3 regions of the Lelliottia sp. genome follow, and region 2 is predicted to be linked to each of the others. Evidence: predicted binding sites of a transcription regulator. Region 2 holds the regulator's gene; each other region holds the start of a gene.

Evidence for each region. Region 2 encodes PhoB, which activates phosphate uptake and scavenging genes when phosphate is short. Its sites were predicted from a motif close to CTGTCATAAAACTGNCNNAT; they were not measured.
Region 1: kdgR (DNA-binding transcriptional regulator KdgR) is a predicted target of PhoB. The motif match lies at 2,492-2,511, and genes of this name have one in related genera.
Region 3: glpT (glycerol-3-phosphate transporter) is a predicted target of PhoB. The motif match lies at 5,397-5,416, and genes of this name have one in related genera.

The regions. Positions count from the first base shown of each region.
Region 1 covers NZ_JAZQNX010000044.1:121,824-128,571, forward strand. The annotation lists gene ACKI5T_RS20680 (YebO family protein) at 630-920, opposite strand; gene mgrB (PhoP/PhoQ regulator MgrB) at 992-1,135, opposite strand; gene ACKI5T_RS20690 (YobH family protein) at 1,296-1,535, shown strand; gene kdgR (DNA-binding transcriptional regulator KdgR) at 1,609-2,400, opposite strand; gene ACKI5T_RS20700 (MFS transporter) at 2,579-3,952, shown strand; gene htpX (protease HtpX) at 4,009-4,890, opposite strand; gene prc (carboxy terminal-processing peptidase) at 5,084-6,748, opposite strand, start outside.
Region 2 covers NZ_JAZQNX010000005.1:348,502-355,249, forward strand. The annotation lists gene phoR (phosphate regulon sensor histidine kinase PhoR) at 1-637, opposite strand, end outside; gene phoB (phosphate response regulator transcription factor PhoB) at 659-1,348, opposite strand; gene sbcD (exonuclease subunit SbcD) at 1,653-2,858, shown strand; gene sbcC (exonuclease subunit SbcC) at 2,855-5,986, shown strand; gene mak (fructokinase) at 6,389-6,748, opposite strand, start outside.
Region 3 covers NZ_JAZQNX010000024.1:84,764-91,511, reverse strand. The annotation lists gene nrdA (class 1a ribonucleoside-diphosphate reductase subunit alpha) at 189-2,474, shown strand; gene nrdB (class Ia ribonucleoside-diphosphate reductase subunit beta) at 2,526-3,656, shown strand; gene yfaE (class I ribonucleotide reductase maintenance protein YfaE) at 3,656-3,910, shown strand; gene glpT (glycerol-3-phosphate transporter) at 3,934-5,286, opposite strand; gene glpA (anaerobic glycerol-3-phosphate dehydrogenase subunit A) at 5,539-6,748, shown strand, end outside.

The DNA of each region.
Region 1 (6,748 bases), on a different contig from region 2:
TCCCTATACCGAAGGTGTGAAAGAAAGCCGATAATGTTTATTAGATTCACTGTTACAGTTAGAACAATTTGTGAAAAGTTATGCTCAAATCAACTCAGCGATAAAATGTTTACATTGAAATAACAATGCTTATTCGCGCCGCAGCTCTCGCATAATGAATACGCATGGAAAAAAGTAGCTTTGCACCAAAATAATGAATTTTTTGTGACTTTGCTTCATAACAAGGCAAGCAAAACGTTTCGATAAAAATAAAACTATAGAGGTACGTGAAAAATACAGAATATATAGTTACGGCACGCGATGACGTCACAAGCGCAAATAGTAACCAATTTTTTATATTCTAAAATGTTTATTCATTACCACTAAACTCTTTTGCGCTTCATGAAGCCTGCCGTAGGAATTCTCGTACGTCTCATCAGCTACAGCAGCATCGGAGAAGTAAGTCCCGTCCCTGCGCCCATGGAACAGCTGAAAGCGTAATAGAGGGATTTGAACCATCCTGGTGCAGAAGTGGGAAAGGTTTGAGTAATGCACAGGCGGCTGGCATCGAGGGTATTTGTTTGAAATCGTTGGATAGGCATTAAGGGAGGGGTCATAACGGGATACAGCCGCCTCCCTAGTCTTGCAGATTAACGCTCAGCAACCAGACGGATAAAATCATCCTCGTCTTCTTCAGGCAATGCTTCAGGGGCTTTTACCACCGGTTTTTCTTCAGGCTCATTGGCTTCGCACAAACGGCGAAGCAACGCATTTTGGCGTTTCTGCTGATCAAGCAGCGCTTCCAGAAGCTCGATCTGCTCATTGGTACGTGAGCTGGTGCGATTCACAAAGAACCACAAAACCAGACCAATGACCATAATGATTGCAGAGATCGCCAGTGAGGCTACGTTCAGTAGCCCCGAATTTTGTAACTCACCCATTTTACCACCTCAATGAAAACATCTATTTTACCACTGACGCAGAGGAAGGTAACGATCTATAAAAAAGTGTCCTACCAGGGGATGAATTGATTGATCGCGCAAATGCCACTAAAGAACTGTACATCCTGATCGCACATCACATTGATTGTCTGCGTCCAAAGAATGACACAGGCAATCAGCACTATGATCAGAATTACCCAGCGTATTTTTTTCACTCCACACTCCGTCGTTTGACCTGATGTGTCCAGGTTATCACGCTTATCTTAAACAAGAACTAACTCTGCGTTACATCTGATTTTTTTCAGAATTATGCACTTGTTTAATATAGCGAAACTATTACGCTGAATAGCATTATTAGTAAAAAAAGAGGCAGCTATGCGGTTAATCATTAGGACAATGGTTGTCCTTGCCATTGTTTGGATAGGCTTATTATTATCGGGCTATGGCGTACTGGTGGGAAGCAAAGAGAACGCCGCTGGCCTGGGTATTCAGTGTAAGTACCTCACCGCCAGAGGCACCAGCACTGCGCAATATTTACACACTGACAGCGGTGTCATTGGTTTGTCTAACTGCCCGATTCTGCGCAAAAGCCAGGTGGTGGTGGATAACGGTTAATTAAGCACCGCTTAATAGCCCTGACAACAAATAAAAACGCCGCAGTGATGCGGCGTTTCATATGATTCACACGTTAGAATGGATAGTCGTTATAACCCATCTGTTCAGAAATTTTACGCGCAGCAGTATGCAGCATTTCAACATACTCGTGCAGGCGCTCTTCTGAGAATCGAAGCGTCGGGAAAGAAATACTTAACCCTGCGATGACTACACCAAAACGGTCAAATACCGGGACGCCAATGCAACGCAGCCCCTCTTCCTGTTCCTGATTATCTTCGCCATAACCCTGCTCACGCACTTTATCAAGCACTGCCAGGAGTTCTTCTGTGCTGGTGATGGTGCGCTCGGTGCTACGTTTGTACTCGACATCCTGGAGGATTTCTTTAACTTCCTCGCGGTCACGCCACGCCAGCAGTACCTTACCAATAGCAGTACTGTAAAGCGGGTTGCGACGACCAATGCGCGAATACATGCGCAGGTTATACATAGAATCTATTTTATGGATATAAACTATGCTGTCTTCATCGAGCGCCCCAAGGTGAACGGTTTCTTTCGTCAAACGAGAAAGCTCGCGCATCTGGATATCTGCACTGCGAATAAGATCGACATTTTGAAGTGCGCGAGCGCCCAGCTCAAAGAGTTTCAGCGTCAGAGAATATTTCTCAGACTCGCCTTCCTGAGCAACATAACCCAGGGATTTCATGGTTTGCAGAAAGCGATAAACAGTGCTTTTTGACATCATCACACGTTGCGACAACTCTGTAATACCAATTTCGCGCTCTTCACCCAGCGCCTGTAAGATGCCAAACACCTTCAGCACGGAAGAAACAGAATCTGGCTGCTTGTCCAAATCTGCGATTGCCATTTATCACCTCATTGCGAGTGTTTTATAAAAATCAGAACCGGTTTTTATTATAAATTCGCGTTTGCCTTGCTGCAATCGTTCTGCGTTTACTTCGTTACAAATCTGCGACATAAACCCGAAATATCGGTGCTAAAATAGTAACACTAACAAATATTACATCCTGAGCGTTTCATTTCCTATGGAAAAAATCCCCTCTGACGGCTTGCCGTTGCCGCAACGTTATGGCGCGATTGCCACTATTATTATTGGTATTTCGATGGCCGTTCTTGATGGGGCGATTGCCAACGTTGCGCTGCCGACGATTGCCAGCGATCTTCACGCATCACCCGCCAGTTCAATCTGGATCGTTAATGCCTACCAAATAGCCATTGTTATTTCTTTGCTGTCTTTCTCTTTCCTGGGAGATATGTTTGGTTATCGCCGCATTTATCAATGTGGGCTCGCCGTCTTCACTCTGACGTCTCTCTTTTGCGCATTGTCTGATTCTTTGCATACGCTGACTATCGCGCGTATTGCGCAGGGCTTTGGTGGCGCAGCGTTAATGAGCGTCAACACAGCGCTGATAAGGCTTATCTATCCCCAGAGGCAGCTAGGCCGCGGGATGGGAATCAACTCCTTCATTGTGGCGGTTTCATCTGCTGCAGGTCCAACTGTTGCTGCGGCCATTCTCTCCGTTGCGTCGTGGCAATGGCTGTTCTTGATTAACGTGCCGCTGGGTATTGTCGCCCTGCTCTTTGCACTGCGTTATCTCCCGGCAAACGGGGCAAAAAGCGCGATGCCACGCTTTGACCTCCCCAGCGCCGTGATGAACGCGCTGACGTTCGGCCTGCTCATCACTGCGCTTAGCGGTTTTGCGCAGGGGCAATCCCTAAGGCTTATCGCCGCAGAAATTATCGCCATGCTGATCGTTGGGTTCTTTTTCGTTCGCCGTCAGCTGGCATTGCCGGTGCCTCTGCTGCCCGTAGACCTATTACGTATTCCGCTTTTTTCGCTATCGATCGGGACATCCATTTGCTCGTTCTGCGCGCAGATGCTGGCGCTTGTATCGCTCCCCTTCTTTTTGCAAAACATCGTGGGGCGTACAGAGGTCGAAACGGGACTGCTACTCACGCCGTGGCCGCTCGCTACGATGGTTATGGCACCGCTCGCAGGCTATCTGATTGAACGCGTGCATGCAGGATTGTTGGGGGCAATGGGTCTGTTGGTGATGGCAACAGGTCTTTTCGCCCTCGCGATGTTACCCGCCTCGCCGACGGATGCAGATATTATCTGGAGAATGATTCTTTGCGGCGCCGGATTCGGTTTATTCCAGTCACCCAATAATCACACGATTATGTCCGCGGCCCCGCGCCACCGTAGCGGAGGCGCCAGTGGAATGCTCGGTACCGCGCGTTTGTTAGGGCAAAGCATCGGCGCAGCGCTGGTCGCACTTATGTTCAACCTGGCCGGACAAAGTGGAACTCATATCGCGCTGTATACCGCTGGGTCATTGGCAACGATTGCCGCCATTATCAGCGGCCTGCGCGTGATTCAACCCCGCGCAGAGGCATAAAAAAGCCGGGAGATGTTTTCGCATCTCCCGGCCTGCTTTATTATCTAAAACGAATTTTATTTGATGTACTGCCCACTACGGAGCGCTTCGATGCGTTTATCCAGCGGTGGGTGAGTCATAAACATTTCACTCAGCGATTTTGATTTACCGTTAATGCAAAATGCCATCATGCTGGTCGCTTCCTGCGGCTCGTAGCTGGTTTTTAAACGCTGCAACGCTGCAATCATTTTCTCCCGACCTACAAGCTTCGCGGATCCTGCATCAGCATGGAATTCGCGGTGACGAGAGAACCACATTGTAATGATGCTCGCGAGAATACCGAACACCAGTTCCAGCACCATCGCAACGGCGAAATAGATCAACGGGTTGCCGTTGTTCCCTTCACCTTCATCACGGTTGCCGCCCATAAATCCGGCAGCAATTTGTGCCAGGATACGGGAGATGAAAATAACAAACGTGTTCACTACGCCCTGAATCAGGGTCATGGTAACCATATCACCATTGGCGATGTGACTGATTTCATGCGCGATAACCGCTTCAGCCTCATCACGGCTCATGTTTTGCAAAAGCCCGGTGCTCACGGCAACCAGCGATGCATCGCGGCGTGCGCCGGTCGCAAACGCGTTAATATCAGGAGCGTGATAAATCGCCACCTGTGGCATTTTGATACCCGCCTGGCGCGACTGTTGAGCAACCGTATTCATCAGCCAATGTTCCATGTCATTACGCGGTTGTTCGATGACCTCACCACCCACAGATTTCAGCGCCATCCATTTCGACATCAACAACGAAATGAAAGAGCCACCAAAACCAAACAGCAGCGCCATAATCAACAGACCCTGAACGCTGCTCGACTGAATTCCCGTCAGGCTTAGCACAAGCCCGAAGACCACCATGACCGCCAGGTTGGTGAGCAGGAAGAGCGCGATTCGCATCATAATTTTCTTTTAACCTCTGTTTAACAAAACGCACTATGCGATTACCCACATCGTATGGGTATTGTGGCTATTTTCAAGGATTCGAGCGGTGTAAGTTACCAGAAAGACACAACTTTACATTGTTTATTGGCTTACTGACGGGAGGTTGCAGAACTAAAAAAAACAGGCACAATTTCTTGTGCCTGTCGGGTCTTTATTTGACTAGAGCCGGCTGGACCGCAGGTTTGTCTTTTTCCTGCTTCGCCAGGTCGAGCGCGATGTGCACCGTCTCGTCCAGATACGGATCTGGCTCCTGATAATCCTTCGGCAGATCGTCCAGTTTTTTCAGCTGCGGTTTACCTTCGCGTTTGAAACGGTCATTGATGCGTGCCAGACGCGTTGCATCGTCTTCCGTATTCTCTTTCTCACGCTGAGCATAATTAAGAGACACGATATTCCGTTTTTCTTTCAGAGCATTGAAACGCGCAATGTCCTTCATGATGTTCTGGAATTCCGGATCTTTTGCGATACGGTCATTGTGCGCTTTCAACAACTCAGGACCAAACTGGGTCATGTCGCCAGACTTCACGAAGGTGGCAGCATTGATGCTATCCCACGGCAACGCGTTATCTTCAAACTTCTCGCCCGTTTCAGTCTCTTCCGTCCCTGTCGGCATCATAATATCCGGCGTCACACCTTTACGCTGTGTACTTCCGCCATTCACGCGATAGAACTTCTGAATGGTGTACTGTACTGAACCGAGAGCTGGCCATTCCGGGCGCAGCATTTGGTCGTAAATGCGATTCAGGGAGCGGTATTGTTGTACCGTACCTTTACCGAAAGTCGGTTCGCCGACAATCAACGCGCGACCATAATCCTGCATCGCAGCGGCAAAGATTTCAGATGCGGACGCGCTAAAGCGGTCAACCAGCACCACCAGCGGGCCTTTGTAATACACGACACCGTCGGTATCAGCATCTTCACGTACTTTGCCATTGTTATCACGCACCTGGACAACAGGTCCAGACGGGATAAACAGGCCAGAAAGTGAAACGGCTTCTGTCAGTGCTCCACCGCCGTTGGTCCGAAGGTCGATGATCACGCTACTGACATTCTGCTTTTCAAGCTTCTGCAGCTGCACTTTCACATCGTCTGTTAAACCGACGTAGAAACCAGGAATATCGAGAACGCCGACTTTTTCTTTGCCAACGGTTTTCACCGACATTTTCACCGCGCGGTCTTCCAGACGAATACGTTCGCGAGTCAATGTGACAATTTTGGTCTTCGTACCTTTACCAGCAGGCAGGATCTCAAGGCGTACCTTGCTTCCTTTCGGGCCTTTGATGAGCGCAACCACATCATCAAGGCGCCAGCCGATCACATCGACCATGCCCTGACCCGTCTGGCCAACACCAACAATTCGGTCACCCACGCCAATGGATTTGCTCTTCGCCGCTGGACCGCCGGCAACCATGGAGTTGATTACTGTGTAATCTTCGTCCATTTGCAGCACGGCACCAATACCTTCCAGAGACAGGCTCATTTCAGTATTGAACTGTTCGGTGTTACGTGGAGAGAGATAATTAGTGTGCGGATCGATTTCGTGAGCAAACGCGGTCATCGCCAGTGAGAATACATCTTCACTATTGGTTTGCGCCAAACGACGAATAGCCGATTTGTAGCGGCGCGTCAGCGTTTCACGGATCTCTTTCTCGTCTTTCCCCGTGAGTTTCAGGCTCAATTCATCGAACTTAACCTTACCGTCCCACAGCGCATTCAGCTCAGCTTCCGTTTTAGGCCACGGGGCTTTGCTGCGATCGAGATTAAAGTTGTCGTTGCCGGTAAAGTCCATTGGACGTTCCAGCACTTTTAACGCGTA
Region 2 (6,748 bases):
GGCTGACGTTGGCAAAAAAATTACGACGAGCCCCTTCAAGCTGGTGCATTTGGGTAACATCACGCGCCACCATCAACCACTGCTTGTCGCTGTAGGGCATAACGCGAATCTCAAGGTGACGGCCATTATTCAGCACCAGATTGTGCGGGCGAGTAAATTCACGCTTTTTCAGATACAGCGTGAATTCGGGGTAACGCAGAAGGTTCAGGATATTCTGGCCGTTATCGTCTGGCCAGCGGAGTCCAAGCAGCTGTTGTGCAAGACCATTACACCAGAAAATCGTCCCTTCTTCGGTGGTGAGGATCACCGCATCCGGCAGCGACTCTGCGCCGCTACGAAAGCGCTTGATCAGGCTTCCCAGTTCACGACGACGCTTTTTATTACGCATCTGCATCTGGTGTAAGCCGTAAAGCAACGGCTCCCAGCTTCCGCTCCCCGGCGGGGGCGTCATGCTGCGATCCACCCAAAGCCACCACGACAGACGCAGTAAATTCCAGAAATGCCAGATCAGCAGGCTGGTCACTGCCGCCAATAAAAACCACGGCAGATGGCCAAAAATAGCCCCAAAAATGAAGGCCGGGAGACAGCATAAGATCAGTTCAAAAACGAGCCTTTTCCATGACAGACGTTCCAGCACGCGTCACACTCCTGTCAGTGTTCAGAAACGGGTCGAAAAACGATAACCCGTGCCGCGCACCGTTTGCACCATGCGATCGTGGCCGCTGTGTTCCAGCGCTTTTCGCAAGCGGCGAATATGCACATCAACCGTTCTGTCCTCAACATACACGTTTGTTCCCCAAACGTTATTCAGCAACTGCTCACGACTGTAAACGCGCTCCGGATGGGTCATAAAGAAGTGCAACAGCTTAAATTCGGTCGGTCCCATGTCGAGCGGATTTTCACCCGTCATCACGCGATGCGACGTAGGATCCAGACTCAGTCCCTGCATCTCAATCACCTCTTCCACCGCCATCGGTGAAATACGGCGCATCACCGCTTTAATACGCGCCACCAGCTCCTTCGGTGAAAACGGCTTGGTGATGTAATCATCTGCACCCGTTTCCAGCCCGCGCACGCGATCTTCTTCTTCACCGCGCGCCGTGAGCATAACGACTGGAATATCGCGGGTCATCGCTTCACGTTTGATGTGTTTGATAAATTGCAGTCCAGAGCCGCCAGGCAACATCCAGTCAAGCAGAATCAAATCAGGCCAGGGTTCGTTCAGCTGATTCACCGCGCTGTCATAATCTTCAGCTTCTATCGGCTGAAAACCGTTTTGTTCGAGCACGAAGCACACCATTTCACGAATTGGAGCTTCATCTTCTACGACCAGAATACGTCTCGCCATACTTTACCCTGTCTTATTGAGGTTAAAAGTTTGTAATGCGGCGTCATTATGCGTCAGATTTATGACAGATTTATGAAAAACATTACCACTGTGAATAGCAAACTATTGTTTTATTACAGCTGTTATTTCCCGTTTCCAGGACATTTATCACCGCAAAAGCCGTGACGCTAGCTCATACCAGCACATCTCAGAACCCCATGCTGACGCCCGTAACACTCAGAATGGGGCCGATGCAGCCAACACAGAGGCGGCCTGAAGGATCAAGTGTATAATCCCTTTCACCTTTTTTTGCCACGGATCTGTTATGCGCATACTTCACACCTCGGACTGGCATCTGGGTCAAAATTTTTACAGTAAAAGCCGTGCGGCCGAACACGAAGCGTTCCTGAACTGGCTGCTGGAAACGGCGCTGACGCACCAGGTTGACGCGATCATTGTCGCCGGTGATATTTTTGACACCGGATCGCCGCCCAGCTATGCGCGCGAAATCTATAACCGCTTCGTGGTCAATTTACAGAAAACGGGCTGCCATCTGGTCATCGTCGCGGGTAATCACGACTCGGTGGCAACGCTGAATGAGTCGCGCGATATTCTGGCCTTTCTGAATACCACTGTAGTGGCAAACGCCGGGCATGCACCGCAAATCATCAAAAAACGCGACGGCACCCCGGGCGCCGTTATCTGCCCGATCCCCTTTTTGCGTCCACGTGACATCGTTCAAAGCCAGGCCGGTCTGACCGGCGGCGAAAAGCAAAAGCACCTGCTGCAGGCTATTACCGACTACTATCAGCAGCAATTTTTCGACGCCTGCGCCTTGCGCGGTGAAGCGACGCTGCCCGTTATCGCCACCGGCCATTTAACCACCGTCGGCGCCAGTAAAAGTGACGCGGTACGCGAAATTTATATCGGTACGCTGGATGCGTTCCCGGCGCAGAACTTCCCACCCGCCGATTACATCGCACTCGGGCATATCCATCGGGCACAGAAGATTGGCGGCAGCGAACATATCCGCTACTGCGGATCGCCCATTTCGCTCAGCTTTGACGAAACGGGCAAACCCAAAAGCGTGCATCTGGTCACTTTTATCGACGGGAAACTCAGCGCGGTAGACACGCTGGAAGTGCCCGTGACGCAGCCGCTGGCGGTACTAAAAGGCGATCTGGCGGCCATCACCGCACAGCTAGAGCAGTGGCGCGACGTGGAGCAAATCCCGCCCGTCTGGCTGGATATCGAAATCACGACAGACGACTATCTGCACGATATGCAGCGCAAAATCCAGGCACTCACGGAAACGCTGCCGGTTGAGGTTTTACTGGTGCGCCGCAGTCGCGAACAGCGCGAGAAAATTCTGCTCAGTGCGCAGCGCGAAACGCTCAGCGAGCTGAAGGTCGAAGAGGTTTTTGAACGCCGACTGGCACAGGAAGAGATTGACGACGCGCAGCGCGCCAGACTGAACGAGCTGTTCACCCATACGCTGCATGCGCTCAATGATGAGGAAGACAACGCATGAAAATTCTCAGCCTGCGTCTGAAAAACATCAACTCCCTGAAGGGCGAATGGAAAATTGATTTCACCGCCGAGCCGTTCGCCAGTAACGGTCTGTTTGCGATAACCGGCGCGACCGGCGCAGGCAAAACCACCCTACTGGACGCCATCTGCCTCGCGTTGTATCACCAGACGCCGCGTCTGAATAAAGTCACACAATCACAAAATGATCTCATGACGCGCGACACCGCTGAATGTCTGGCGGAGGTGGAGTTTGAAGTCAAAGGTACAGCTTATCGCGCTTTCTGGAGCCAAAGCCGAGCGCGTAATCAGCCTGACGGGAATTTACAGGCACCGCGCGTAGAGCTGGCGCGCTGCGAAGACGGTAAAATTCTGTCTGACAAAGCCACAGACAAAATTGAGCAAACGGCCACGCTGACCGGGCTGGATTACGATCGTTTCACGCGCTCAATGCTGTTGTCACAGGGGCAATTTGCCGCCTTCCTCAATGCCAAACCTGGCGAACGCGCCGAGCTGCTGGAGGAACTTACCGGAACCGAGATTTACGGCCAAATTTCCGCAAGGGTCTTTGAACAACACAAAGCCGCGCGCACGGAGCTCGAAAGGCGCGAAGCGCAAGCTGCTGGTGTGATTTTACTGAGCGAAGAGCAGCAACAGCAGCTCACCCAGAGTTTGCAGGCACTTACTGACGAAGAGAAAACGCTGCTGGTACAGCAACAGAATCACCAGCGCGATTTTCACTGGTTATCCCGTCACGAGGAACTCCAGCGCGAACAGCAGCGCGCGTTAACCTCGCATCAGCAGGCACAACAGGCGCTCACCGACGCTACGCCAGACCTGGATAAATTGCTTCACGCCCAGCCCGCCGCAGTGCTGCGCCCACTCTGGGAACGTCAGCAGGAACAGACGATGCGTCTCACGCAAACCCAACAGCAGACTCAGGAAGTGAATACTCGCTTACTGTCTCGGGCAGCACTGCGCGCGCGCATCCGCAATGGTGCGCTGCGCACCCGCGACCAGTTGCAAACAGAGCTTTCGGCACTGACACAGTGGCTAACCGGGCATGACCGTTTCCGTCTGTGGGGGCAGGAAATCGCAGGCTGGCGGGCGCATTTTGCTCAGCTTAATCGCGACAAAAGCCAGATAGCGACGCTGACCGGACGCATCACCGAGCTGCGGCAAAAACTGGCGAACGCGCCAGAGATCGCCCTGACGCTGACCGCCGATGAAGTCGCTGCGGCGATGGACCAGCAAACGGCGTCGCGTGCATCTCGCCAGCAGCTGGCCACCCTTCACGCCCGTTATCAACCGCTGCAAAAACGCATCGTTCAAAACGCGGAAAGCGTGCAAAAGGCGCAGGCGGAGCAGCTAAAACTGAACGAGACGTTGGCCCTGCGTCGACAGCAGTATAAAGAGAAAAACCAGCACTACCTGGATGTCGACACGCTCTGCGAGCAGGAAAAGACAATCAAGAGACTGGAAGCAGAGCGCGCAGCTCTTCAGGCCGGGCACCCTTGCCCGCTGTGCGGTTCGACGACTCACCCTGCGATTTCTGAATATCAGGCGCTGGAGCTTAGCGCGAATCAACGTCGTCGCGAACAGCTGGCAAAAGAGGTCGCATCGCTAAAAGAAGAAGGACTGCTAGTCCTGGGACAAGTTAATGCCCTGACCAGTCAGATTCAGCGCGACACCGAAGAGGCGCAGACGCTCGCCCAGGAAGCGCAAACGCTCACGCACGCGTGGCGCGAACTGTGTGCAACCCTGAACGTTACTTTGAATATTCAGGATGATATCGCCCCGTGGCTGAACGAACAGGAGCAGTACGAGCGTCAGCTGTATCAGCTCAGTCAACGTCTGACGTTGCAAAGCCAGCTTAATGAACAGGAAAAACAGGAGCGACAGTTCCAGCAGCAAATTGCCGCGACCCGCCTGACGCTGGAAAAGGCGCTGGACCCGCTGTCATTAACGGTTCCCGACGAGGGGGCTGAAACGCTCTGGCTCACCGAGCGCGAAAGCGAATCGTCGCACTGGCAGGCGCAGCAGAATCAGCTCACCGCCCTTCAGGAACGTATTAACGCGCTCACCCCGCTGCTGGATACCCTGCCCGCGACGGACACCGAAGATGCGGAATCCGTTATTCCGGATAACTGGCGCGAGATCCACAATGAATGCGTCTCGCTGCACAGCCAACTTGCGACATTACAGCAGCAGGAAAGCCTGGAAACCGAGCGCATGCAGCAAGCGCAGGCGCAATTTGCCGCTGCGCTGGCGGAAAGCGCATTCCCCGACTGCGATGCGTTCCTGCGCGCTTTGCTTGATGCCGACACGATGCAGCGCCTGGAAACGTTAAAGCAGACGCTGGAAAACCAGATTCAGCAAGCGACAGCGCTGGTGCGTCAGGCAAATCAATTGCTGAACGAACATCTGGCGCAGCGTCCGGAAGGATTGCAGTCGGATGTGCCGACACTGCAGCTTGAACTCCAGCAACTGGCGCAACGTCTGCGTGAAAATAGCACCCGTCAGGGCGAGATTAGCCAGCAGCTCAGGCAGGATGGCGAAAACCGGCAGCATCAGCAGGCGCTTATCCAGCAGATTGACGAGGCGGCTCGCCTTGCGGATGACTGGGGATATCTGAACGCGCTGATCGGCTCCAGTACGGGCGATCGTTTCCGTAAATTCGCTCAGGGGCTGACCCTCGACAATCTGGTGTGGCTGGCGAATCAGCAGCTGAATCGCCTGCACGGCCGCTATCTTCTGCAACGCAAAGCGAGCGACGCGCTGGAGCTGGAAGTAGTGGATACATGGCAGGCCGACGCGGTGCGCGACACGCGAACCCTCTCCGGAGGCGAGAGCTTCCTGGTGAGCCTGGCGCTGGCGCTGGCGCTTTCTGACCTGGTGAGCCACAAAACGCGCATTGATTCCCTGTTCCTCGACGAGGGATTCGGTACGCTGGACAGCGAAACGTTGGATACCGCGCTCGACGCGCTCGATGCGCTGAACGCGACGGGAAAAACCATCGGCGTGATCAGTCATGTGGAGGCGATGAAAGAGCGCATTCCGGTGCAGATCAAAGTGAAGAAAATTAACGGGTTGGGATACAGCAAGCTGGATAAGGTGTTTGCGGTGGAGTGAAGACATCTCACATATTGATGAGTTGCACAGTAGATCCCCTCTACATTAGGGAGAGGTTTAGGGTGAAGGGGGACATTCAGCTCAGGAGGTGATTCCGTTCACTTCCCGACACGGGCTTGTGTGTGATGACGGAACCCGTGAACGTGCCATGGCGGCTCAATCGCCGCCGCCCTGGCAACCCGGGCTCCCGGCAAGAAAATCGCCGCTAGGCGGTGCCTTCGTCTTATTCCCTACGGCTTCGGGACGGGCGCGATCCTGCATCCATGCAGGTCACGCCCTCTTCGCGCATCCCTGCGCGTCGCCCCGGCCTTTGGTCAACGACTCAGCGATTTACAGCCGGACCAGTCGTCGCTTTAAGTCTTTTATTCCTGGCTGCCATCTTTAGTGCTTCAACATCAAGAATTACTGCGGCCACAGCCATGCCGCGCCGCGCACGCCGCTCGAATCCCCGTGCACTGCTTTGCGGATTGGGGTTTCACATTCTCCGCCAAAGACCCACTGCTTCATTAGCTGGGGAACCGTGGTGTAGATCCGGTCAACATTACTCATCCCGCCGCCGAGGACGATCACGTCCGGGTCGAGAATGTTCACCACATGAGCCAGCGATTTCGCCAGACGCATTTCGTAGCGATTGAGCGCCAGTTCGGCAACCGCATCGTGCTCTTCGACAAGGCGCATAATCTCGTTGCCTTTTAACGCATGTCCGCTTAAACGACGATAATCGGTGGCGAATCCGGTGCCGGAAATAAAGGTTTCGATACA
Region 3 (6,748 bases), on a different contig from region 2:
CAACCTCAATTTAACCTCAAAATCAACCCTTGTACTGAAATGATTCGATACTAGAATACTCACCATATAGCGTTTCTCTTATCGCAAACCCCCTATATGTAGTATTTATCCACAGAGTTAATCACAAGACGGTTCTGTGGATAAGCGGGGGGATATTTTTTTTATTTCACGGACAGGTAAAAACCCACATGAATCAGAGTCTGCTGGTGACAAAGCGCGACGGTACTACCGAGCGTATCAATCTCGACAAAATCCATCGAGTTCTCGACTGGGCAGCAGAAGGACTGAACAACGTATCTATCTCCCAGGTTGAACTGCGCTCACATATTCAGTTCTACGACGGGATTAAGACCTCCGATATTCATGAAACCATTATCAAAGCCGCAGCCGACCTGATCTCCCGCGAAGCGCCGGATTACCAGTACATGGCCGCGCGCCTTGCCATTTTCCACCTGCGCAAAAAAGCGTACGGTCAGTTTGAGCCGCCAGCGCTGCTCGATCACGTCACGAAAATGGTTGAGCTGGGCAAATATGACGCGCATCTGCTGGAAGACTACACGGAAGAAGAGTTCAAGCAGATGGACGGGTTTATCGACCACTGGCGCGACATGAACTTCTCCTACGCCGCGGTGAAGCAGCTGGAAGGTAAATACCTGGTCCAGAACCGCGTCACCGGCGAAATCTACGAGAGTGCGCAGTTCCTGTATATTCTGGTCGCCGCGTGCCTGTTCTCGAACTATCCGCGTGAAACGCGCCTGGAATACGTGAAGCGTTTTTACGACGCCGTATCCACCTTTAAAATTTCTCTGCCTACGCCAATTATGTCTGGCGTGCGCACCCCGACGCGTCAGTTCAGCTCCTGCGTGCTGATCGAGTGCGGCGACAGCCTGGATTCCATCAACGCCACCTCAAGCGCCATTGTAAAATACGTTTCCCAGCGTGCTGGTATCGGAATCAACGCCGGTCGCATTCGTGCGCTGGGCAGCCCAATTCGCGGCGGTGAAGCATTCCACACCGGCTGTATCCCGTTCTACAAACACTTCCAGACTGCGGTGAAATCCTGCTCTCAGGGCGGCGTACGCGGCGGTGCAGCCACGCTGTTCTACCCAATGTGGCACCTGGAAGTCGAAAGCCTGCTGGTTCTGAAAAACAACCGTGGCGTTGAAGGCAACCGCGTTCGTCATATGGACTACGGCGTACAGATCAACAAACTGATGTACACCCGCCTGCTGAAAGGCCAGGACATCACCCTGTTCAGCCCATCCGACGTGCCGGGCCTGTACGATGCGTTCTTCGCCGACCAGGATGAATTTGAGCGTCTGTATACACAATACGAGCAAGATGACAGCATCCGTAAGCAGCGCGTGAAAGCCGTTGACCTGTTCTCTCTGATGATGCAGGAACGTGCTTCTACTGGCCGTATCTATATCCAGAACGTTGACCACTGCAACACCCACAGCCCGTTTGATCCGGCCATTGCGCCAGTGCGCCAGTCTAATCTGTGCCTCGAAATCGCTCTGCCGACCAAACCGCTGTACGACGTAAACGACGAAAACGGCGAAATCGCGCTGTGTACGCTGTCCGCATTCAACCTGGGTGCGATCAAGAGCCTGGCCGAGCTGGAAGAGCTGGCGGTGCTGGCGGTTCGTGCGTTGGATGCCCTGCTGGATTATCAGGATTACCCAATTCCGGCGGCGAAACGCGGCGCAATGGGTCGTCGTACGCTGGGTATTGGCGTGATCAACTTCGCCTACTGGCTGGCGAAAAACGGCAAGCGTTACTCCGATGGCAGCGCCAACAACCTGACGCACGAAACGTTCGAAGCGATTCAGTATTACCTGATGAAAGCCTCTAACGAACTGGCGAAAGAGCAAGGCGCGTGCCCGTGGTTCAACGAAACCACCTACGCGAAAGGCATTCTGCCGATCGACACCTATAAGAAAGACCTGGATGCGATCGTCAACGAGCCGCTGCATCTTGACTGGGAAACGCTGCGTGAGTCTATCAAGACCCACGGCCTGCGTAACTCCACGCTGTCTGCGCTCATGCCGTCAGAGACCTCTTCGCAGATCTCCAACGCCACCAACGGTATTGAGCCACCGCGCGGCCACGTTAGCATCAAAGCGTCGAAAGACGGCGTGCTGCGTCAGGTTGTACCGGATTATGAACTGCTGAAAGACAGCTACGAGCTGCTGTGGGAAATGCCGAACAATGACGGTTACCTGCAGCTGGTGGGCATCATGCAGAAGTTTATCGACCAGTCTATCTCTGCTAACACCAACTACGATCCGACGCGCTTCCCGTCAGGAAAAGTGCCGATGCAGCAGTTGCTGAAAGACCTGCTGACCGCCTATAAATTTGGCGTAAAAACTCTGTACTATCACAACACCCGTGACGGTGCGGAAGATGCACAGGACGATATGGCACCTTCAATTCAGGACGATGGCTGCGAAAGCGGCGCATGTAAGATCTAATGAAGGGCGGGGATATCCCCGCCTTTATTTCGTAAGACAGGACATCTATTCATGGCATATACCACCTTTTCACAGACGAAAAACGACCAGCTCAAAGAGCCGATGTTTTTTGGTCAGCCGGTCAACGTGGCACGCTACGATCAGCAAAAATATGACATTTTCGAAAAGCTGATCGAAAAGCAACTCTCCTTCTTCTGGCGTCCGGAAGAAGTAGACGTTTCTCGCGATCGTATCGATTTCCAGGCGTTACCGGATCATGAAAAGCACATTTTCCTCAGCAACCTGAAGTACCAGACGCTGCTGGATTCCATTCAGGGCCGTAGCCCAAACGTGGCGCTGCTGCCGCTGATCTCGATTCCGGAACTGGAAACGTGGGTGGAAACCTGGGCGTTTTCCGAGACGATCCACTCGCGTTCTTACACCCATATCATCCGTAACATCGTTAACGATCCGGCGGTGGTGTTTGACGATATCGTCACCAACGAGCAGATCCAGAAACGCGCGGAAGGCATTTCCCACTATTACGATGAGCTGATCGAGATGACCAGCTACTGGCATCTGCTGGGTGAAGGCACGCACTCCGTTAACGGCAGAACCGTGACCGTCAATCTGCGGGCGCTGAAAAAACAGCTGTACCTGTGCCTGATGAGCGTCAACGCGCTGGAAGCGATCCGCTTCTACGTCAGCTTTGCCTGCTCGTTTGCGTTTGCCGAGCGCAAACTGATGGAAGGTAACGCCAAAATCATTCGTCTGATCGCCCGTGACGAAGCGCTGCATCTGACCGGCACTCAGCATATGCTGAACCTGTTGCGCAGCGGCGTGGACGACCCGGAAATGGCGGAGATCGCCGAAGAGTGCAAACAGGAATGCTATGACCTGTTCGTGCTGGCCGCCCAGCAGGAAAAAGAGTGGGCAGACTACCTGTTCCGCGATGGCTCCATGATCGGCCTGAACAAAGATATTCTGTGCCAGTACATTGAGTACATCACCAACATCCGCATGCAGGCTGTAGGGCTTGAGCTACCGTTCAAAACGCGCTCCAACCCGATTCCGTGGATCAACACCTGGCTGGTGTCCGATAACGTGCAGGTTGCGCCGCAGGAAGTGGAAGTGAGTTCTTATCTGGTCGGTCAGATCGATTCCGAAGTGAACACTGACGATCTGAGCGATTTCCAGCTCTGATGAGCCGCGTAACGTTAAGCCTTTCCGGTACAGAAGTGTTGTGCCGGGAAGAACACCCTTCCCTGCTGGTGGCTCTGGAGTCGCATCAGGTGGAAGTTGAGTATCAGTGCCGTGCGGGCTACTGCGGCTCATGCCGCTGTCGTTTAGTGGCAGGACAAGTGGACTGGCTAACGGAACCGCTGGCGTTTATCAACGATGGGGAAATTTTGCCCTGCTGTTGCCGGGCAAAAGGCGATATCGAAATCGAAATGTAATGCCCGCTTACGCGGGCATTTTTTTAGCCTCGTTTCTGCATCATCTCTGCATGATGGCGTTTTTCGCCAATCATCACGACGATCAGCAGTAATACCGCCATAATGCTGCCGCCAATCATCACCATAAAGCCACCATCCCAGCCGAAGAAGTCGACCGTGTAACCCACGATGGCGCTGGCCGCGACTGAACCACCAAGATAGCCGAACAGACCGGTAAAGCCCGCTGCAGTGCCTGCGGCTTTTTTCGGCGCGAGTTCCAGCGCGTGCAGACCAATCAGCATCACTGGACCGTAAATCAGGAAACCGATCACAATCATACAGGCCATATCCACGCCCGGATTTCCTGGTGGATTCAGCCAGTACACGATAGTGGCGATGGTCACGAGCGTCATAAAGAACACGCCCGTTGCACCACGGTTGCCTCTGAACACTTTGTCCGACATCCAGCCGCAAATTAGCGTGCCTGGAATACCGGCGTATTCATACAGGAAATAGGCCCACGACGACTTATCCAGTGCGAAATGCTTCACTTCTTTCAGATAGGTCGGCGACCAGTCGAGGATGCCGTAACGCAGCAGATAGACAAACACGTTGGCGATAGCGATGTACCACAACAGTTTGTTGGGCAGGACGTACTTCATGAAGATCTGTTTTGCCGTCAGCTCTTCTTCATGCTGCTCGTTGTAATCGTCCGGGTAGTCATTTTTATACTCTTCAATCGGCGGAAGACCGCACGATTGCGGGGTATCACGCATCAGAGCAAAAGCAATGATCGCAATAACGATGGCCCCAAAAGCAGGCATATACAGCGCCGCTTTCCAGTCGTTAAACCACGCCATCCCCAGCAGGAACAGCAGCGGAGGAATACCACCCCCGACGTTATGCGCGCAGTTCCACACTGACACAATCCCGCCGCGCTCTTTCTGCGACCACCAGTGCACCATGGTACGCCCGCACGGCGGCCACCCCATCCCCTGGAACCAACCGCACAGGAACAGCAGAACAAACATGATGGCAATACTGGACGTTGCCCACGGCACAAAGCCCATAAACAACATCACCGCGGACGCCAGAATCAAACCCGCGGGCAAGAAGACGCGCGGGTTCGAGCGATCTGAAACGGACCCCATTATGAATTTGGAAAACCCATAGGCAATCGAAATGCCCGACAAGGCAAAACCTAAATCACCGCGTGAAAATCCTTGTTCAACCAGATACGGCATCGCCAGCGCAAAGTTCTTACGCACCAGATAGTAAGCGGCGTAGCCGAAGAAAATACCGAGGAAAATCTGCCAACGCAGGCGACGGTACAGCGGGTCGACTTCTGCCTCTGACACGCGCGCCTGATGCGGCGCAGGTTTGAAGATACTGAGCATTAGAGCCTCCGTGGCCATGTCATAAATTTTCGAGGTCGTGTGGCCCCCCGATTCCAGAGGCCGCGATGTTAAAAAATCACAGCGATTGTTACTGTGAATCAACGCACAGATTGTTACAGAAATATGACAACGTGAGCAAATAAGCGCATGGGATCACGCTTTAGTTTCGTATTGCGCTCGATTATGTTCGAAATCAAACAAACCACACTATTAATGTGGCTGAATAGTAAAAAACGAACATGAGGGAAGATAATGACACTACGCGATCCTCGTTATAGCGATGTGATTATCATCGGCGGCGGCGCAACAGGGGCTGGTATCGCACGAGACTGCGCCCTGCGTGGACTAAAGGTTACGCTGCTGGAGCGTCACGATATCGCCACCGGTGCGACCGGGCGAAACCATGGCTTGCTGCACAGCGGGGCGCGCTACGCGGTGACCGACAACGAGTCCGCCCGCGAGTGCATCGCAGAAAACCAAATTCTCAAACGCATCGCCCGCCACTGCATTGAGCCTACCGACGGCCTGTTTATTACCCTGCCCGAAGACGATCTCGCGTTTCAGCAGACCTTCGTCCGTGCCTGCACCGAAGCCGGTATTCGCGCCGAAATGCTCGATCCCGCGCTCGCCAGACGTCTTGAACCTTCGGTGAATCCCGCGCTCATTGGCGCAGTGAAAGTGCCCGATGGAACCGTCGATCCCTTCCGTCTGACCGCCGCTAACATGCTTGACGCGCGCGAGCATGGCGCAATCGTTCTGACGGCGCATGAAGTCACCGGCCTTATCCGCGACGGCGATACCGTGCGGGGCGTGCGCGTGTATGACACGCTTTACGGCGAACACAGCGAGCTGTATGCCGACGTGGTGGTCAACGCCGCCGGAATTTGGGGTCAGCGCATCGCAGAATATGCCGACCTCTCCATCCGTATGTTCCCGGCCAAAGGCTCGCTATTGATCCTCGATCACCGCATCAACAATCACGTCATCAACCGTTGCCGCAAGCCGTCCGACGCGGACATTCTGGTGCCCGGCGATACCATTTCGCTCATTGGCACCACGTCCATGCACATCGACTATAACGATATCGACTGCAATCGCGTCACCGCCGAAGAGGTGGATATCCTGTTGCGCGAAGGCGAAAAACTGGCCCCTGTCATGGCGCAAACGCGCATTCTTCGCGCGTATGCAGGCGTACGTCCGCTGGTAGCCAGTGACGACGACCCCACCGGGCGCAACGTCAGCCGTGGGATTGTCCTGATGGACCACGCCAAACGCGATGGAATGGAAGGTTTTATTACCATCACCGGCGGCAAATTGATGACTTATCGATTGATGGCCGAGTGGGCGACAGACGCCGTGTGCCAGAAGCTGGGCAACACGCAGCCCTGCTCCACGGCGCAACGCCCTCTGCCAGGCTCGCAGGAATCCAGCGAAAAAACGCTGCAAAAAATCATCTCGCTCC